DNA from 3 places in the Lelliottia sp. GFLA7 genome. Region 2 is predicted to be linked to each of the others. Evidence: predicted binding sites of a transcription regulator. Region 2 holds the regulator's gene; each other region holds the start of a gene.

Region 1 (5,606 bases), on a different contig from region 2:
CCAAAGAAACGGGCAAAAAAATAAGAGTGCTGACCACGTTTAGCGCGGTTCTAGCAAATTCGGGGTAACGGTTCCGCGTGCGGTAAATCCAGCGTGCGTTTAATGCCGTAAAGCCCGGTCAGGCGCACCCCTTTGCGCTCAACCACTTCACCAATCACGGCAGCATCTTGACCAAGTGGATGCGCGCGCAGCTGCGTCAGTACGGCTTCTGCTGCAGAACGCTCGACGCCGATTAACAGTTTGCCTTCGTTGGCAAAGTTTAGCGGATCAAGGCCAAGAAGTTCGCACAGGCCACGCACGGCAGTTTTGACCGGCAGATGTTGCTCTATCAGCTCAATGCCGCAGCCGCTGCTGGCAGCAAATTCGTGGGCAACCGCATTCACTCCCCCGCGCGTCGCGTCGCGCAGGGCTTTGATACCCGGAATGTGACGGAGCGTCTGGATAAGTGGCGTCAACACGGCGCAGTCGCTGCGCAATTCACCGTCCAGACCCAGACCTTCTCGCAGGTTTAAAATCGTTGCGCCATGACAGCCCAACGTGCCGCTCACGATCAGCACATCGCCGACCGCCAACCGTTGTGCGCCCCAGTGAACGTCCGCGGGGATGGCGCCCAGTCCGGCAGTATTAATAAACAGTTTATCCGCCGCGCCGCGCTGCACGACTTTGGTGTCACCGGTGACGATAGCGATACCCGCTTCGCGTGCGGTGCTTGCCATGCTTTGGACGACGGTTTTTAGCGTGTCCATCGCCAGCCCTTCTTCGAGGATAAAGCCGCACGAAAGATAGCGGGGGATTGCGCCGCTGACGGCCACGTCATTCGCCGTACCGCATACCGCGAGCTTGCCGATATCGCCGCCCGGAAAGAACAGCGGATCAATCACGTAGCTGTCGGTCGAGAACGCCAGCCTGTCGCCCTGCGTGGTCAGTGTCGACAGGGCAATGCGCGCCTGATCTTCCTGCTCCGCCAGCCACGGATTGGCAAACGCTTCCAGAAACAGTTGGCTGATGAGCTGCTGCATCGCCTGGCCACCGCTGCCGTGCGCCATTTCAACCGTGTTCATGCTTCACACTCCTGATTGCGATACTGATACCATGCGGCGCAGGCGCCTTCGGAAGAGACCATCAGCGCGCCAAATGCGGTTTGCGGATTGCAGGTGTTGCCAAATAACGGGCACTGATGCGGTTTGCATTTACCGGTCAGGACCGCTCCGCAGCGGGCTCGCGGGTCATCACAAACCTGCTGTGGCTGCGGGCGAAAATGCGCTTCGGCGTCGAACGCGCGATACGCGGGGGTTAAATGCACGCCAGATTCAGCAATCAGTCCCAGACCGCGCCATTCGCTGTCACCTTCTACGGCAAAAACCTCGGCGATGGCGTTTTGCGCCAGCGGATTTCCCGCATCTGGCACGACGCGGCGATACTGATTTTCGACCACGCTCAGGGCTGCTATTTTCTGCTCAACCAGCATGTTGACGCCTTGCAGTAGATCAAGTGGTTCGAAACCAGCGACCACTAATGGCCGATGATAGTCCGCTGCAATAAAACCGTAAGCCTCTGTACCAATCACCATACTGACGTGACCGGGTGCTAAAAAAGCATCAATTCCGTTATCGGGTTCTTCCAGCAGGCTACGCAGCGTGGGGATCAGCGTGATGTGCTGGCAAAAAAAGAAGAAGTTATCGAGACCTTTTGCTTTTGCCTGTTGCAGGGTAATGGCTGTGGCGGGCATGGTGGTTTCAAACCCCAGGCCGAAAAACACCACTTTGCGCGTTGGATTTTCAGCCGCGAGCTTCAGAGCATCCACGGGTGAATAGACGATTCGCACATCCGCACCGCGCGCTCTGGCCTGTAACAGTGAGCCTTTTTTGCCCGGCACGCGCATCGCATCGCCAAAGGTGCAAAAAATCACCTCAGGCTGGCTGGCGATTTCGATGCAATTATCGATACGGCCCATCGGCAGCACGCACACCGGACAGCCCGGACCGTGGATAAACTCGATGTTTTCCGGCAGCAGCTGGTCAAGGCCAAATTTGAAGATGGCATGCGTGTGCCCGCCGCACACTTCCATAATCCGCAGCGGACGCTGTGCGGTGTAATCGAGTAATGTTGCCCGGGTTTTAAGGTGGGCGATAAGCCGCATCACCTGTTCCGGCGCGCGATATTCATCAACGTAGCGCATCGCTATCGCTCCTCGCCGTACAGCAGCGCGCCGACGTCCGGCTCGACTTCAAACATATTTTGCAGCGCCGCCAGGGTATCGCGGGCTTCGTCCTCGTCGATCAGGCTCATCGCAAAGCCCACGTGAACCAGCACCCACTGACCAAGACGCGATGCGCCGGTTTCGTCCACGCACCCGACCAGGGTGAGATCGACGTCGCGCAGCACGCCGCAGACTTCTACTTTTGCCTGGTTTCCATCGATGGAATGAATTTGTCCCGGAACGCCTATGCACATCGTTCGTTCTCCAGCCACGCGAGCCAGCTTTCCATGCCGTCTCCGCTTGTAGCGGACACTAGCAGGATCTGAATATCCGGGTTCACTTCGCGCGCGTACGCCAGGCATTTATCGACATCGAAATTCAGATACGGCAGCAGGTCGATTTTATTGAGCAGCATCAGCGAGGCAGCGGCAAACATATGCGGATATTTCAGCGGCTTGTCTTCCCCTTCGGTGACGGACAGCACTGCAACTTTGTGACGCTCGCCCAGATCAAAGCTCGCCGGACACACCAGATTGCCGACGTTTTCAATAAACAGAATGCCGTTATCGGCCAGCGGCAGACGCGGCGCAGCGTCGGCAATCATTTGCGCATCCAGATGACAGCCCTTACCGGTATTGACCTGAATAGCCGGGGTGCCGGTTTCGCGGATGCGTGCGGCGTCATTCACGGTTTGCTGATCGCCTTCGATAACCGCGCACGAGACGCTGCCGTTCAGGTGCTTGAGCGTTTCGGTTAGCAGAGTGGTTTTGCCTGAGCCGGGGCTAGAAACCAGGTTCAGCACCAGCTGTTGACGAGCGGCAAAGCGCGCGCGATTACGTGCAGCCAGCTGATTGTTTTTGTCCAGCACGTTGATTTCGACTTCCAACATTTTGCGCTGGCTCATGCCTGGCGAATGCGTCCCCGCTTCGCCGTGGCCGTAATGCAGATCGCCCGCATCCGACTGCTTCGGTGTGAACCGAATGCCGGTTAACGCCGCCGTGACGCGCGGTGCAGGGGAGAAAGGGGCGGAGCGAAACGCGGAGTGCGGGCGATGCTCATCGCCCTCGATATACAGGTTGCCTTCGGCGCAACCGCAGGTACTACACATGATTTACTCCTGGTCTATTTCGAGGCGCTGGATCTGCAAACCGTCGTCCGCCACGATGCGCAGCCCGACGTTCTGGCACTGCGGACAGAGGCGCACTTTAGAGGAGAGCAGCGTGACGTATTGCTGGCAGTGTTCACACCAGCATTCGGCCTGCTGTTCTTCTATATACAGCTGACAGCCTTCTGCCAGCGTGTCGCGGCACACCAGCTCAAAGCAAAAGGTGAGGGCGCTGGTTTCGACGCAGGAAAACGCCCCCACTTTCAGCCACACACCTGTCACGCGTTTCGCGTTGTGCGCTTTTGCCTGCTGTTCGATTAACTCCAGCGCTCGCTGGCAGAGGGTGATTTCGTGCATGACGCCTCCTCAATGATTTGCCCCATTAATGCAATAACGATGCCAGCTTAATTTTGATTAGGGTGTGACGATGACGCTGCTGACGAAATGACACGTCGACAGGCTGTCATTGACAGTTTGGATTGGATTAAATTCTATAAATTTCAACATGATAAAAATTGGCACAAAATCTGCTTAACAGCCGTATCTCCATTAACCGGATACCTGAGATGACTATTTGGGAAATTAGCGAAAAGGCGGATTACATCGCGCAACGCCATCAATCACTGCAGGAACAATGGCAGCATTACTGTAATTCGCTGGTTCAGGGGATCACCCTGTCAAAAGCGCGTCTGCATCACGCCATGAGCTGTGCGGCACAAGAGGATTTGTGCTTTGTCCTGTTCGGCCACTTCATGATTTACGTCACCCTGGCGGACACGTTTAACAGCCACACCATTCAGTACTTCGTCGAGACTAAAGAGGGCGAAAGAGAGCTGATTGCGCAGGCGCAGTTGATGGCCGACGGCATGGTTGACGGTCACGTTAGCAACCGCGATCGCCAGCAGGTGCTTGAACACTATCTGGAAAAAATCGCACCTGTTTACAACAACCTCTATTCCGCGGTTGAGCACGATTTACCGGTGGATTTAAAAGCGCTGGTGAGCGAGCCGCGCACCGTCTGATGTTTACGTGTCGAGACGTGTCGATATGACACTTTTTCGTCAAAAATGACTATGTCCTGAGGACTCCCCGGTGAACCGTTTTGTAATAGCTGACTCGACGGTCTGCATTGGCTGTCATACCTGTGAAGCGGCGTGTTCAGAAACGCACCGCCTGCACGGGTTGCAGTCGATGCCACGTTTGAAAGTCATGCGCAATGAGAAAGAGTCTGCGCCGCAGCTCTGCCATCATTGTGAGGACGCCCCCTGCGCGGGTGTCTGTCCTGTCAACGCCATCACCCGCGTTGAGGGTGCTGTGCAGCTCAATGAAAGCCTGTGCGTGAGCTGCAAACTGTGCGGCATCGCCTGTCCATTTGGTGCCATTGAATTTTCCGGCAGCCGTCCGCTGCACATTCCTGCCAATGCTAATTCGCCAAAAGCGCCCCCTGCGCCACCGGCTCCGGCGCGCGTCAGTACGCTGCTGGATTGGGTGCCTGGCGTGCGTGCCGTGGCGGTGAAATGCGATTTGTGCAGCTTTGACGAGCAAGGCCCAGCCTGTGTTCGCACCTGTCCGACAAAGGCGCTGATTCTGGTGAATATTCGTGATATTGCGCGCAGCAGCAAACGCAAACGTGAGCTGACCGTGAATACCGATTTCGGCGATCTGTCGCTGTTTCAGACGCAAAATGAGGGGGCGAAATGAACGCTGTCGATTTAGTTATCAGCGCTGTAGCGTGCCTGACGGTGACGGCGGTTCTGTCACTTCTCCTCTCGTTTTATAAACCGCTGAGCGGCTGGGTTGCCGGGCTTGGCGGCGCAGTGGGCAGCGTGATGACGTTCGCTGCGGGTGTTGTCGTGTTGACGCGCGGGCTGAGTGCCGCGGCGGTGATTCCTGTTATCCATCACAGCATTGCCCTTACGCCGCTCAACGCCATCTGGCTGGTGACCTTTGGTTTGTGCGGGCTGTTTATCAGCCTGTTTAACATCGACTGGCATCGTCATTCGCAGACCAAACCGAACGGGCTGTTGGTCAATTTGCTGCTGGCGACCGCCATTTGTGCCGTAGTCGCCAGCAATCTCGCGGCGCTGGTGGTGATGTCCGAAATCATGGCGTTATGCGGGGTGTTTCTCACCGGATGCACGCAGTCTGGCAAGCTGTGGTTTGCGCTGGGACGCCTGGGAACGCTGCTGCTGGCGCTGGCGTGCTGGTTAACGTGGCAACGCTACGCCACGCTGGATCTGGTGTTGATCAATGAACGCACGCAGTTGTTGCCATTAGGTGCCGACATCTGGCTGCTGGGGA
Region 2 (5,606 bases):
GCTTTATCTGTACGGTCACGTAGAAGTGAACGCCCTGACCGCTGACTCTCAACTACGCAAAATTACGACAGATAATGCGCAGATCAACCTGGTGACTCAGGATGTGACGTCGCAAGATCTGGTGACGTTATACGGCACTACATTTAATTCCAGCGGTTTGAGAATGCGCGGGAACTTACGCAGCAAAAACGCCGAGCTGATTGAAAAGGTTAGAACCTCATATGAAATTCAAAATAAACAAACTCAGCCTTAATTTTGTTATCGCCAGCGCGCTGCTGGCCGCCAGTCTCCCTGCCCTTGCGGTGACAGGAGATACTGAGCAACCTATTCATATCGAGTCTGACACTCAGTCACTTGATATGCAGGGGAACGTTGTGACCTTCACGGGCAACGTCGTGATGACGCAGGGCACCATCAAAATCAATGCCGATAAAGTGGTTGTCACCCGTCCTGGCGGTGAACAAGGCAAAGAAATTATTGATGGCTACGGCAATCCGGCAACGTTCTATCAAATGCAGGATAACGGTAAGCCGGTTAAAGGCCACGCCTCGCACATGCACTATGAGCTGGCGAAGGACCTTGTCATCCTGACCGGCAATGCTTATCTAGAGCAGTTGGACAGCAACATCACCGGCGATAAGATCACTTATCTGGTGAAAGAGCAGAAAATGCAGGCATCCAGCGAGAAAGGTAAGCGCGTGACAACCGTACTGGTTCCGTCTCAGCTGCAGGACAAAGGGAAAACCCAGGCTCCCGCACAGAAAAAGAGTAACTAATTCGTTATGGCAACATTAACTGCAAAAAACCTCGCCAAAGCCTATAAAGGCCGCCGCGTCGTGGAAGATGTCAGTCTGACCGTTAACTCCGGCGAAATTGTTGGCCTGTTGGGTCCTAACGGTGCAGGTAAAACCACCACCTTTTACATGGTGGTTGGCATTGTTCCGCGCGATGCGGGCAACATCATCATTGATGATGAAGACATTAGCCTGCTGCCGCTGCACGCTCGCGCGCGTCGCGGGATTGGCTATCTGCCGCAGGAGGCGTCTATTTTCCGCCGTCTAAGCGTGTTCGACAATCTGATGGCCGTCCTGCAAATCCGTGACGATTTGACCGCTGAGCAGCGTCAGGATCGCGCCAACGAATTGATGGAAGAGTTCCATATCGAACACCTGCGCGACAGCCTCGGCCAGGCACTTTCGGGGGGTGAACGCCGCCGAGTAGAAATTGCTCGTGCCCTGGCAGCCAATCCGAAATTTATCCTTCTGGATGAACCATTTGCAGGCGTCGACCCCATCTCCGTTATCGACATTAAACGCATTATCGAACATCTGCGCGACAGCGGTCTCGGTGTGCTGATTACCGACCACAACGTGCGTGAAACGCTGGCCGTTTGTGAGCGCGCGTATATCGTCAGCCAGGGTCATTTAATTGCTCACGGCACGCCACTCGAAATCCTCGAAGATGAACATGTTAAGCGCGTGTACCTTGGGGAAGACTTCAGACTCTGATAGGGTAGAGGTTAAGTTACGCAGGACCGGAGAAAAACGCCCTGAACATGAAGCAAGGTTTGCAATTAAGGCTCAGCCAACAGTTGGCGATGACGCCACAGTTACAACAGGCGATCCGTCTGTTGCAACTGTCAACGTTAGAACTTCAGCAGGAACTGCAGCAAGCGCTGGACAGTAATCCACTGCTGGAGCAAACCGATCTTCATGAAGAGGTAGATACCCAGGAAAAGCAGGATACCGAAACGCTCGATACGGCAGATGCCCTTGAGCAAAAAGAGATGCCTGACGAGTTACCGCTAGATGCCAGCTGGGATGAAATTTACACCGCTGGAACCCCTTCCGGAACGCGCGCTGATTATCAGGATGATGAGTTACCGGTTTATCAGGGTGAGACCACGCAGTCGCTACAGGATTACCTGATGTGGCAGGTGGAGTTGACCCCTTTCACCGAAACCGATCGCGCGATTGCCACTTCCATTGTCGATGCCGTGGATGACACCGGGTATTTAACGGTGACCCTGGACGAAATTCTGGAAAGCATGGGTGATAGCGAAATCGAACTCGACGAGATCGAAGCCGTTCTCAAGCGCATTCAACGCTTTGACCCTGTCGGCGTCGCAGCAAAGGATCTGCGCGACTGTTTGCTGATCCAGCTTTCTCAGTTTGCAAAAGAGACGCCAAGACTCGACGAAGCGCGACTGATTATCAGCGAACATTTGGATTTGCTGGCGAATCATGATTTCCGCAGCCTGATGCGCGTGACGCGACTCAAAGAAGATGTACTGAAGGAAGCGGTGAATCTGATCCAGTCGCTCGATCCCCGGCCGGGGCAATCGATCCAAACCGGCGAACCCGAATATGTGATTCCTGACGTTCTGGTCCGAAAGCACAACGGTCTCTGGACCGTAGAACTCAATTCCGACAGCATTCCCCGCCTGCAAATCAACCAGCAATATGCTTCCATGTGCACCAGTGCGCGGAACGACTCCGACAATCAATATATTCGTAGCAATCTTCAGGAAGCGCGATGGCTGATCAAAAGCCTCGAAAGCCGAAATGATACGCTGCTACGCGTGAGTCGCTGCATTGTGGAACAGCAGCAAGGCTTTTTTGAGCAGGGCGAAGAATTTATGAAACCGATGGTTTTGGCAGATATTGCTCAAGCCGTTGAGATGCACGAATCGACCATTTCGCGTGTGACCACGCAGAAGTATCTGCACAGCCCGCGTGGTATTTTTGAGCTTAAGTATTTCTTCTCCAGTCATGTGAATACCGAAGGCGGCGGCGAAGCCTCGTCGACGGCAATTCGTGCTCTGGTTAAGAAGTTGATCGCCGCGGAAAACCCCGCGAAGCCACTGAGTGACAGTAAGTTAACCACCATGCTGTCCGATCAGGGTATCATGGTGGCACGTCGTACTGTTGCGAAGTATCGAGAGTCTTTATCCATTCCGCCGTCTAACCAGCGTAAACAACTGGTTTGACACAACCGATAAGGAAGACACTATGCAGCTCAACATCACAGGACACAATGTCGAAATCACTGAGGCTTTACGCGACTTTTTGAATACAAAATTCGCCAAGCTGGAGCAGTATTTCGAGAGGATCAATCAGGTCTACATTGTGTTGAAAGTGGAGAAAGTGACTCATATCTCGGACGCAACCCTGCACATAAACGGGGGCGAAATCCATGCCAGTGCGGAAGGGCAAGACATGTACGCGGCTATCGACGGCTTGATTGACAAACTTGCGCGACAGCTTAATAAACATAAAGATAAACTGAAACAACACTAATTGTCCGAGCAGTTAACGGGTGCAGGGCGGCCTGTTGTGATACACAACAGGCCATTTGTACAGTTAGCGCTTAGGTGAAATTATGATGAACAACGATTCCGGTCTTCAATTAAGTCATGTCCTTAACCAGGAATGTACCCGCAGTGGCGTTCACTGCCAGAGCAAAAAGCGCGCTCTGGAAATCATCAGTGAACTGGCCGCAAAACAGTTAAGCCTGCCACCTCAGGTGGTGTTTGAGGCCATTCTGACCCGTGAAAAAATGGGCAGTACCGGTATCGGCAATGGTATTGCCATTCCGCATGGCAAGCTGGAGGAGGACACACTGCGCGCCGTGGGCGTCTTTGTCCAACTGGAAACGCCGATCGCTTTTGATGCGATCGATAACCAGCCCGTCGATCTGCTTTTCGCTCTGCTGGTGCCTGCTGACCAGACCAAAACCCATTTGCATACGCTTTCGCTTGTGGCCAAGCGTCTGGCAGATAAAACAATTTGCCGCCGTCTGCGCGCAGCTCAAAGTGATGAGGAACTGTATCAAATTATCACCGAAGCGGAAGGCAATCAGGATGATGCGTAACCACAAGATGGCCTCCACATCTGCAGGCGCGAGGAGAAACGGAACATGGTGCTGATGATCGTCAGCGGTCGTTCGGGCTCGGGGAAATCCGTGGCCCTTCGAGCACTCGAAGATATGGGTTTTTATTGCGTCGATAACCTTCCGGTCGTGCTGCTACCAGAACTGGCGCGTACGCTAGCTGACAGACAAATTTCAGCTGCCGTCAGCATCGACGTCCGTAATATGCCGGAATCGCCGGAAGTCTTTGAGCAGGCGATGAGCAGCCTGCCAGAAACCTTCACTCCGCAATTGCTGTTCCTGGATGCCGATCGCAACACGCTGATTCGTCGCTACAGTGATACCCGACGTTTGCATCCGCTTTCCAGCAAAAATCTCTCCCTTGAGAGCGCTATCGACGAAGAGAGCGATTTGCTGGAGCCGCTGCGTTCCCGTGCCGATTTGATTGTCGACACCTCCGAGATGTCGGTTCATGAACTGGCCGAAATGCTGCGCACCCGCTTGCTGGGCAAACGTGAGCGTGAGCTCACCATGGTATTCGAATCGTTTGGCTTCAAACACGGGATCCCTATCGATGCGGATTATGTGTTTGACGTGCGCTTCCTACCCAACCCGCACTGGGACCCTAAACTGCGCCCAATGACCGGTCTGGATAAGCCTGTCGCAGCATTCCTCGACAGACATACAGAAGTTCACAATTTTATATACCAGACGCGAAGCTACCTTGAGCTATGGTTACCTATGCTGGAAACCAACAACCGCAGCTACCTGACCGTAGCCATTGGTTGTACCGGCGGTAAACATCGTTCGGTGTATATTGCTGAACAGCTGGCCGACTATTTCCGCTCACGCGGTAAAAACGTTCAGTCTCGTCATCGCACGCTGGAAAAACGCAAAACATGACCGTAAAACATACCGTTGAGATCACCAACAAGCTGGGCATGCACGCCCGTCCAGCGATGAAATTGTTTGAATTGATGCAGGGTTTTGACGCTGAAGTGTTGTTGCGTAACGACGAAGGCACCGAAGCCGAAGCCAACAGCGTTATCGCGCTACTCATGCTCGATTCCGCCAAAGGTCGCCAGATTGAAGTCGAAGCCACCGGTCCGCAAGAAGTTGAGGCGCTGGAAGCGGTCGTTGCGCTGTTTAACTCAGGCTTTGACGAGGACTGATTTAGCGGTTTGCCCTTCGCCCCTTGCATGCATCCAAGGGGCTTGAGATTCACTCAGTACAGTTTATTTCTGGTCATAAACCCTTCCCCACCAAGCTGACGCATCTGGCGCATAATCCACGCCTGGCGACTACGGACGTATCCCGATGGCGCATTCGCTTTGTAGATAATGGGGTTAGGCAATACGGCGGCCAGCAGCGCCGCCTCTGACTGACTCAGACGACTGGCGGGCTTATTGAAATAGCGCTGTGCTGCGGCTTCGACACCAAACACCCCGTCGCCAAACTCAGCAATATTCAGGTACACCGTCAGGATGCGTTTTTTACTCCAGACCGTTTCCATCCCGACCGTCAACCCGGCTTCCAGCCCTTTTCGCACCCAGCTTCGATCATCCCACAAAAACAGATTTTTCGCCGTCTGCTGTGAAAGAGTCGATGCGCCGCGTACGCGTTTTTCATTCCGCTCATTATGCGCCAGCGCCTTCTCGATTGCCGAAACGTCAAATCCCCAGTGTTCCGGGAATTTCTGATCTTCCGCCGCAATCACCGCCAGCCCCATCCATGGC
Region 3 (5,606 bases), on a different contig from region 2:
CAGGATATTGAGCCAGAAAAAATTCACCTCGCGATTAAAGAAGCACGCGTGCTGGAACAGAGCGCGGACAGCGTTCCTGAATACGGCAAAGTGATTAACATCAAAACCAAGCGCGGCGTCATCAAGCCACGCACGCCAAATCAGGCGCAGTACATCGCCAACATTCTTGATCATGACATCACGTTTGGCGTCGGCCCTGCGGGTACGGGTAAAACCTATCTGGCCGTTGCGGCGGCGGTCGATGCGCTGGAACGCCAGGACATTCGTCGAATTCTGCTGACCCGCCCTGCGGTTGAAGCGGGTGAAAAACTGGGCTTCCTGCCCGGCGATTTGAGCCAGAAAGTCGATCCGTATCTCCGCCCACTGTATGACGCCCTGTTCGAAATGCTGGGCTTTGAAAAAGTCGAAAAGCTGATTGAACGAAACGTCATCGAAGTCGCCCCGCTGGCTTATATGCGCGGCCGTACGCTGAATGACGCGTTTATTATTCTTGATGAAAGCCAGAACACCACCATCGAACAGATGAAGATGTTCCTGACGCGTATTGGCTTCAACTCGAAAGCAGTGATTACCGGCGATATTACCCAGATCGACCTGCCGCGCAGCACGAAATCCGGTCTGCGCCACGCCATCGAAGTGCTGGCGGATGTAGACGAAATCAGCTTTAACTTCTTCAACAGCGAAGACGTGGTCCGCCATCCGGTGGTAGCGCGCATCGTTAACGCCTATGAGGTGTGGGAAGAAGCAGAGCAAAAACGTAAAGAAGAACAGGCAGCGGAACGCAAACGCGAATCCCAGGAGCAAGAGAATAAATGAGTCAGGTGATCCTCGATTTACAGCTGGCATGTGAAGACAATTCCGGTTTGCCGGAAGAGAGTCAGTTCCAGAAATGGCTGGACGCGGTGATTCCCCAGTTCCAGGAAGAGTCAGAAGTGACGATTCGTGTGGTGGATGAAGCAGAAAGCCACGAGCTCAACCTGACCTATCGCGGGAAAGATAAGCCAACCAACGTGCTCTCGTTCCCGTTTGAAGCGCCTCCAGGTATTGAGTTGCCGTTGCTGGGCGATTTGATTATCTGCCGCCAGGTGGTTGAACAGGAAGCCAAAGAACAGCAAAAACCGCTCGACGCGCACTGGGCGCATATGGTCATTCACGGTAGCCTGCATCTGCTTGGCTACGATCATATCGAAGACGAAGAAGCGGAAGAGATGGAATCCCTTGAGACAGAGATAATGCTTGCTCTGGGCTATGAGGATCCGTACATTGCCGAGAAAGAATAGTCAGTTAAGCTTCAATAGCTGAACTGACAAATCATGCCGCCGCAAAGGGATATTTCCTGCGGCGGTGCGCTTTACACTGACGAGAGAACCCTTAACAAACGCCATGAGCGACGACAATTCACACAGTAGCGACACGACAACCAGTAAGAAGGGATTTTTCTCCCTCATTCTGAGCCAGCTTTTCCACGGTGAACCGAAAAATCGTGATGAACTTCTGGAGCTGATTCGTGATTCCGGGCAGAACGATCTTATCGACGAAGATACGCGCGAAATGCTCGAAGGGGTCATGGACATCGCCGACCAGCGCGTTCGCGATATCATGATTCCCCGCTCGCAGATGATTACCCTGAAACGCAACCAAACGTTGGACGAGTGCCTCGATGTCATTATCGAATCCGCCCACTCGCGTTTCCCTGTCATCAGCGAAGACAAAGATCACATCGAAGGGATTCTGATGGCGAAAGATCTGCTGCCGTTTATGCGCAGCGATTCCGAAGCCTTCAGCATGGAAAAAGTGTTACGCCAGGCGGTGGTGGTTCCGGAAAGTAAGCGTGTTGACCGCATGCTGAAAGAGTTCCGCTCCCAACGCTACCACATGGCGATTGTTATCGATGAATTTGGCGGCGTTTCTGGCCTTGTTACGATTGAAGACATTCTCGAACTGATTGTCGGCGAAATTGAAGACGAATATGACGAAGAAGACGATATCGAATTCCGTCAGCTAAGTCGTCATACCTGGACCGTGCGCGCGCTGGCCTCTATTGAAGAGTTCAACGAGACATTCGGCACCCACTTCAGCGATGAAGAAGTCGATACCATCGGTGGTTTGGTGATGCAGGCGTTTGGTCATCTTCCTGCGCGTGGCGAATCCGTTGAAATCGACGGTTACCAGTTTAAGGTCGCCATGGCCGACAGTCGCCGTATTATACAGGTTCACGTCAGAATGCCGGACGACTCCCCGGTACCAAAACTGGAAGACTAATGTAAATGGCATTTGCCCCATTATTTGAACGCCAGCGCGTACGTTTGCTGCTGGCGCTGTTACTCGGAGCCAGCGGAACGCTGGCTTTTTCTCCTTACGACATCTGGCCCGCAGCCCTTATTTCGCTGATGGGTTTGCAAGGATTAACGCTTAACCGTCGTCCGGTACAGGCCGCCGCAATCGGCTACTTCTGGGGGCTTGGCCTGTTCGGTTCAGGCATCAATTGGGTGTACGTCAGTATCGCGCAGTTTGGCGGAATGCCGGGGCCGGTTAACGTGTTCCTTGTGGTGCTGCTGGCCGCTTATCTTTCACTGTATACCGGTTTGTTTGCAGGCATTCTTTCTCGCCTGTGGCCTAAAACGACCTGGATTCGTGTGGCCATTGCTGCGCCTGTCGTCTGGCAAATCACCGAATTCCTGCGCGGATGGGTCTTAACCGGGTTCCCGTGGCTCCAGTTCGGTTACAGCCAGATTGATGGTCCATTGAAAGGGCTGGCACCTGTCATGGGCGTTGAGGCGATCAACTTCCTGCTGATGGTGGTCAGCAGCCTGCTCGTTCTGGCGCTGATTAAACGTCACTGGAAACCACTGGTTATCGCGGTTGTGCTGTTCGCACTGCCCTTCCCGCTGCGTTATATCCAGTGGTTTACGCTGGAGCCTGAACGCGCCACCCAGGTGTCTATGGTGCAGGGCAATATCCCTCAGTCCCTGAAGTGGGACGAGAATCAGCTGATTAACACCCTGAAAATCTATCTCGATGCGACGCAAAAAGAGATGGGTAAATCGCAGCTGATTATCTGGCCTGAATCTGCGATTCCGGATCTGGAAATCAATCAGCAACGTTTTCTGAGCATGATGGACGATCTGCTGCGTGCCCGTAATAGCACCCTGATCACCGGGATTGTCGACGCGCGGCTGAACAAGCAAAACCGTTACGACACCTACAACACCATCATTACGCTCGGGAAAGACAATCCGTACAGCTACGAGTCGACCAACCGCTACAACAAAAACCATCTGGTTCCGTTTGGCGAATTTGTCCCTCTGGAATCGATTCTGCGACCGTTGGCACCCTTCTTCGATCTGCCGATGTCGTCGTTTAGCCGCGGCCCCTACGTTCAGCCACAACTGCATGCGCATGGGTTAGCGCTGACCCCTGCTATTTGCTACGAAATCATTCTTGGCGAGCAGGTCCGCGACAACTTCCGCCCGGACACCGATTATCTGCTGACCATTTCGAATGATGCCTGGTTTGGTAAGTCGATTGGCCCATGGCAACACTTCCAGATGGCGCGTATGCGTTCGCTGGAACTGGCCCGACCGCTACTGCGCAGCACCAATAACGGCATCACCGCAGTGATTGGTCCGCAGGGCGAAATCCAGGCAATGATCCCGCAGTTTACCCGTGCGGTATTAACCACGAAAGTCACGCCGACCACTGGCCTGACGCCATACGCTCGTACCGGGAACTGGCCGCTGTGGATCCTGACTGCGCTGTTTGGTTTTGGCGCGCTGCTCATGAGTTTACGCCAGCGTCGTCGTTAAGCCCTTCCTCTAGCCCGGCCACGCGTTGTGTGCCGGGCAAACAAATCCTGCCTTATCTGCCATTTCTGGCACACCTATTGCTTTGTTAAATCACATATTCAGTCGTTTGGCTTAACGTGCAACTCAGTCGCACCATCGCAGTTCATAGGTAGCACCGAAACGGTGCAACGAGAGATTTTTGCCTTTGAATGGTGCGGCGCGCTTCGCAAAAATAAACAATAACGCAGCAAAATCTTTACATTAAGCCAGACTAAATGTTAACAAGCTTGCATAACACTGCACTCGCATAGCGCGAGATATAACAACATCACAATGGGTATCGATGCGTCTCTGGCGCAGATAATAAAAGGAGTTGGGTATGCAATTACGTAAACTGGCCACAGCAATGCTGGTGATGGGAATGTCCGCAAGCGTCGTTCACGCTGAAGACGCCCCGGCTGCCGGGAGCACTCTCGACAAGATTGCCAAAAATGGCGTGATCGTGGTCGGCCACCGTGAATCTTCCGTCCCGTTCTCATACTACGACAACACGCAAAAAGTCGTGGGTTACTCACAGGATTACTCCAACGCAATCGTTGAAGCCGTCAAGAAAAAGCTGAACAAGCCCGATCTTGAGGTGAAGCTGATTCCAATTACCTCACAAAACCGTATTCCGCTGCTGCAAAACGGCACCTTCGATTTTGAATGTGGTTCTACAACGAACAACCTTGAGCGTCAAAAACAAGCGGCCTTCTCCGACACCATTTTCGTGGTGGGTACGCGTCTGCTGACCAAAAAAGGCGGCGACATCAAAGACTTCGCGGACCTGAAAGGCAAAGCGGTTGTTGTGACCTCGGGTACCACTTCTGAAGTTCTGCTGCACAAGCTGAATGAAGAGAAGAAAATGGACATGCGCATCATCAGCGCGAAAGACCACGGTGACTCCTTCCGTACGCTGGAAAGCGGTCGTGCGGTAGCCTTCATGATGGATGATGCTCTGCTGGCTGGCGAACGTGCGAAAGCGAAGAAACCAGACAACTGGGAAATCGTTGGCACAGCGCAGTCCAAAGAAGCTTACGGCTGCATGCTGCGTAAAGACGATGCGGACTTCAAAAAGCTGATCGATGACACCATCGCGAAGACGCAGACGTCTGGCGAAGCGGAAAAATGGTTCGATAAGTGGTTCAAGAACCCGATTCCACCAAAAAATCTCAACATGAACTTTGAACTGTCTAGCGACATGAAAGCCCTGTTCAAAGAACCAAACGACAAAGCACTTAACTAATTAGAACCATAGGGGCGGGATCTCCTGCCCTCTCGATTGTCGGGAAGCGTGGACAGACTATACGCTGAGTGGTCGTTCCCCACTCAGCGCGAAAATTGAGCTTCTCACCAATCTTCGAGGGTAGCGCTGCTACCCTTTTTTTTCTGGAGTTGATTATGTCAATAGACTGGAACTGGGGCATTTTTCTGCAACAAGCCCCGTTCGGCAACACAACCTATCTCGGCTGGCTGTGGAGCGGTTTTCAGGTCACCGTTGCGCTGTCGATAACAGCCTGGATTATCGCTTTCCTTGTCGGCTCACTGTTCGGTATTTTGCGTACCGTACCTAACCGCTTTCTCTCTTCTCTTGGCACACTTTACGTTGAACTGTTCCGTAACGTTCCGTTAATCGTGCAGTTCTTTACGTGGTATCTGGTCGTTCCTGAACTGCTACCTGAAAATCTCGGGATGTGGTTTAAGTCGGAACTGGACCCTAACATTCAGTTCTTCGTCTCCTCCATGCTCTGCCTTGGATTGTTCACCGCGGCGCGCGTCTGT

What was found. Region 2 encodes sigma-54, which starts transcription at its own class of promoters, with help from an activator protein. Its sites were predicted from a motif close to GTTGGCACANNTTTCGCTNT; they were not measured.
Region 1: a site for sigma-54 is predicted at 3,690-3,709, ahead of hypA (hydrogenase maturation nickel metallochaperone HypA). Genes of this name have one in related genera too.
Region 3: a site for sigma-54 is predicted at 3,871-3,890, ahead of AC07RN_RS03965 (amino acid ABC transporter substrate-binding protein). Genes of this name have one in related genera too.

The regions. Positions count from the first base shown of each region.
Region 1 is NZ_JBWLAQ010000004.1:41,646-47,251, reverse strand. It holds gene hypE (hydrogenase expression/formation protein HypE) at 51-1,061, opposite strand; gene hypD (hydrogenase formation protein HypD) at 1,058-2,179, opposite strand; gene AC07RN_RS13265 (HypC/HybG/HupF family hydrogenase formation chaperone) at 2,182-2,454, opposite strand; gene hypB (hydrogenase nickel incorporation protein HypB) at 2,445-3,308, opposite strand; gene hypA (hydrogenase maturation nickel metallochaperone HypA) at 3,312-3,662, opposite strand; gene hycA (formate hydrogenlyase regulator HycA) at 3,872-4,327, shown strand; gene AC07RN_RS13245 (4Fe-4S dicluster domain-containing protein) at 4,398-5,006, shown strand; gene hycC (formate hydrogenlyase subunit 3) at 5,003-5,606, shown strand, end outside.
Region 2 is NZ_JBWLAQ010000005.1:80,773-86,378, reverse strand. It holds gene lptC (LPS export ABC transporter periplasmic protein LptC) at 1-253, shown strand, start outside; gene lptA (lipopolysaccharide ABC transporter substrate-binding protein LptA) at 222-776, shown strand; gene lptB (LPS export ABC transporter ATP-binding protein) at 783-1,508, shown strand; gene rpoN (RNA polymerase factor sigma-54) at 1,556-2,989, shown strand; gene hpf (ribosome hibernation promoting factor) at 3,012-3,299, shown strand; gene ptsN (PTS IIA-like nitrogen regulatory protein PtsN) at 3,382-3,873, shown strand; gene rapZ (RNase adapter RapZ) at 3,919-4,773, shown strand; gene npr (PTS phosphocarrier protein NPr) at 4,770-5,042, shown strand; gene mtgA (monofunctional biosynthetic peptidoglycan transglycosylase) at 5,096-5,606, opposite strand, start outside.
Region 3 is NZ_JBWLAQ010000001.1:805,530-811,135, forward strand. It holds gene AC07RN_RS03945 (PhoH family protein) at 1-816, shown strand, start outside; gene ybeY (rRNA maturation RNase YbeY) at 813-1,280, shown strand; gene corC (CNNM family magnesium/cobalt transport protein CorC) at 1,384-2,262, shown strand; gene lnt (apolipoprotein N-acyltransferase) at 2,268-3,806, shown strand; gene AC07RN_RS03965 (amino acid ABC transporter substrate-binding protein) at 4,165-5,070, shown strand; gene AC07RN_RS03970 (amino acid ABC transporter permease) at 5,226-5,606, shown strand, end outside.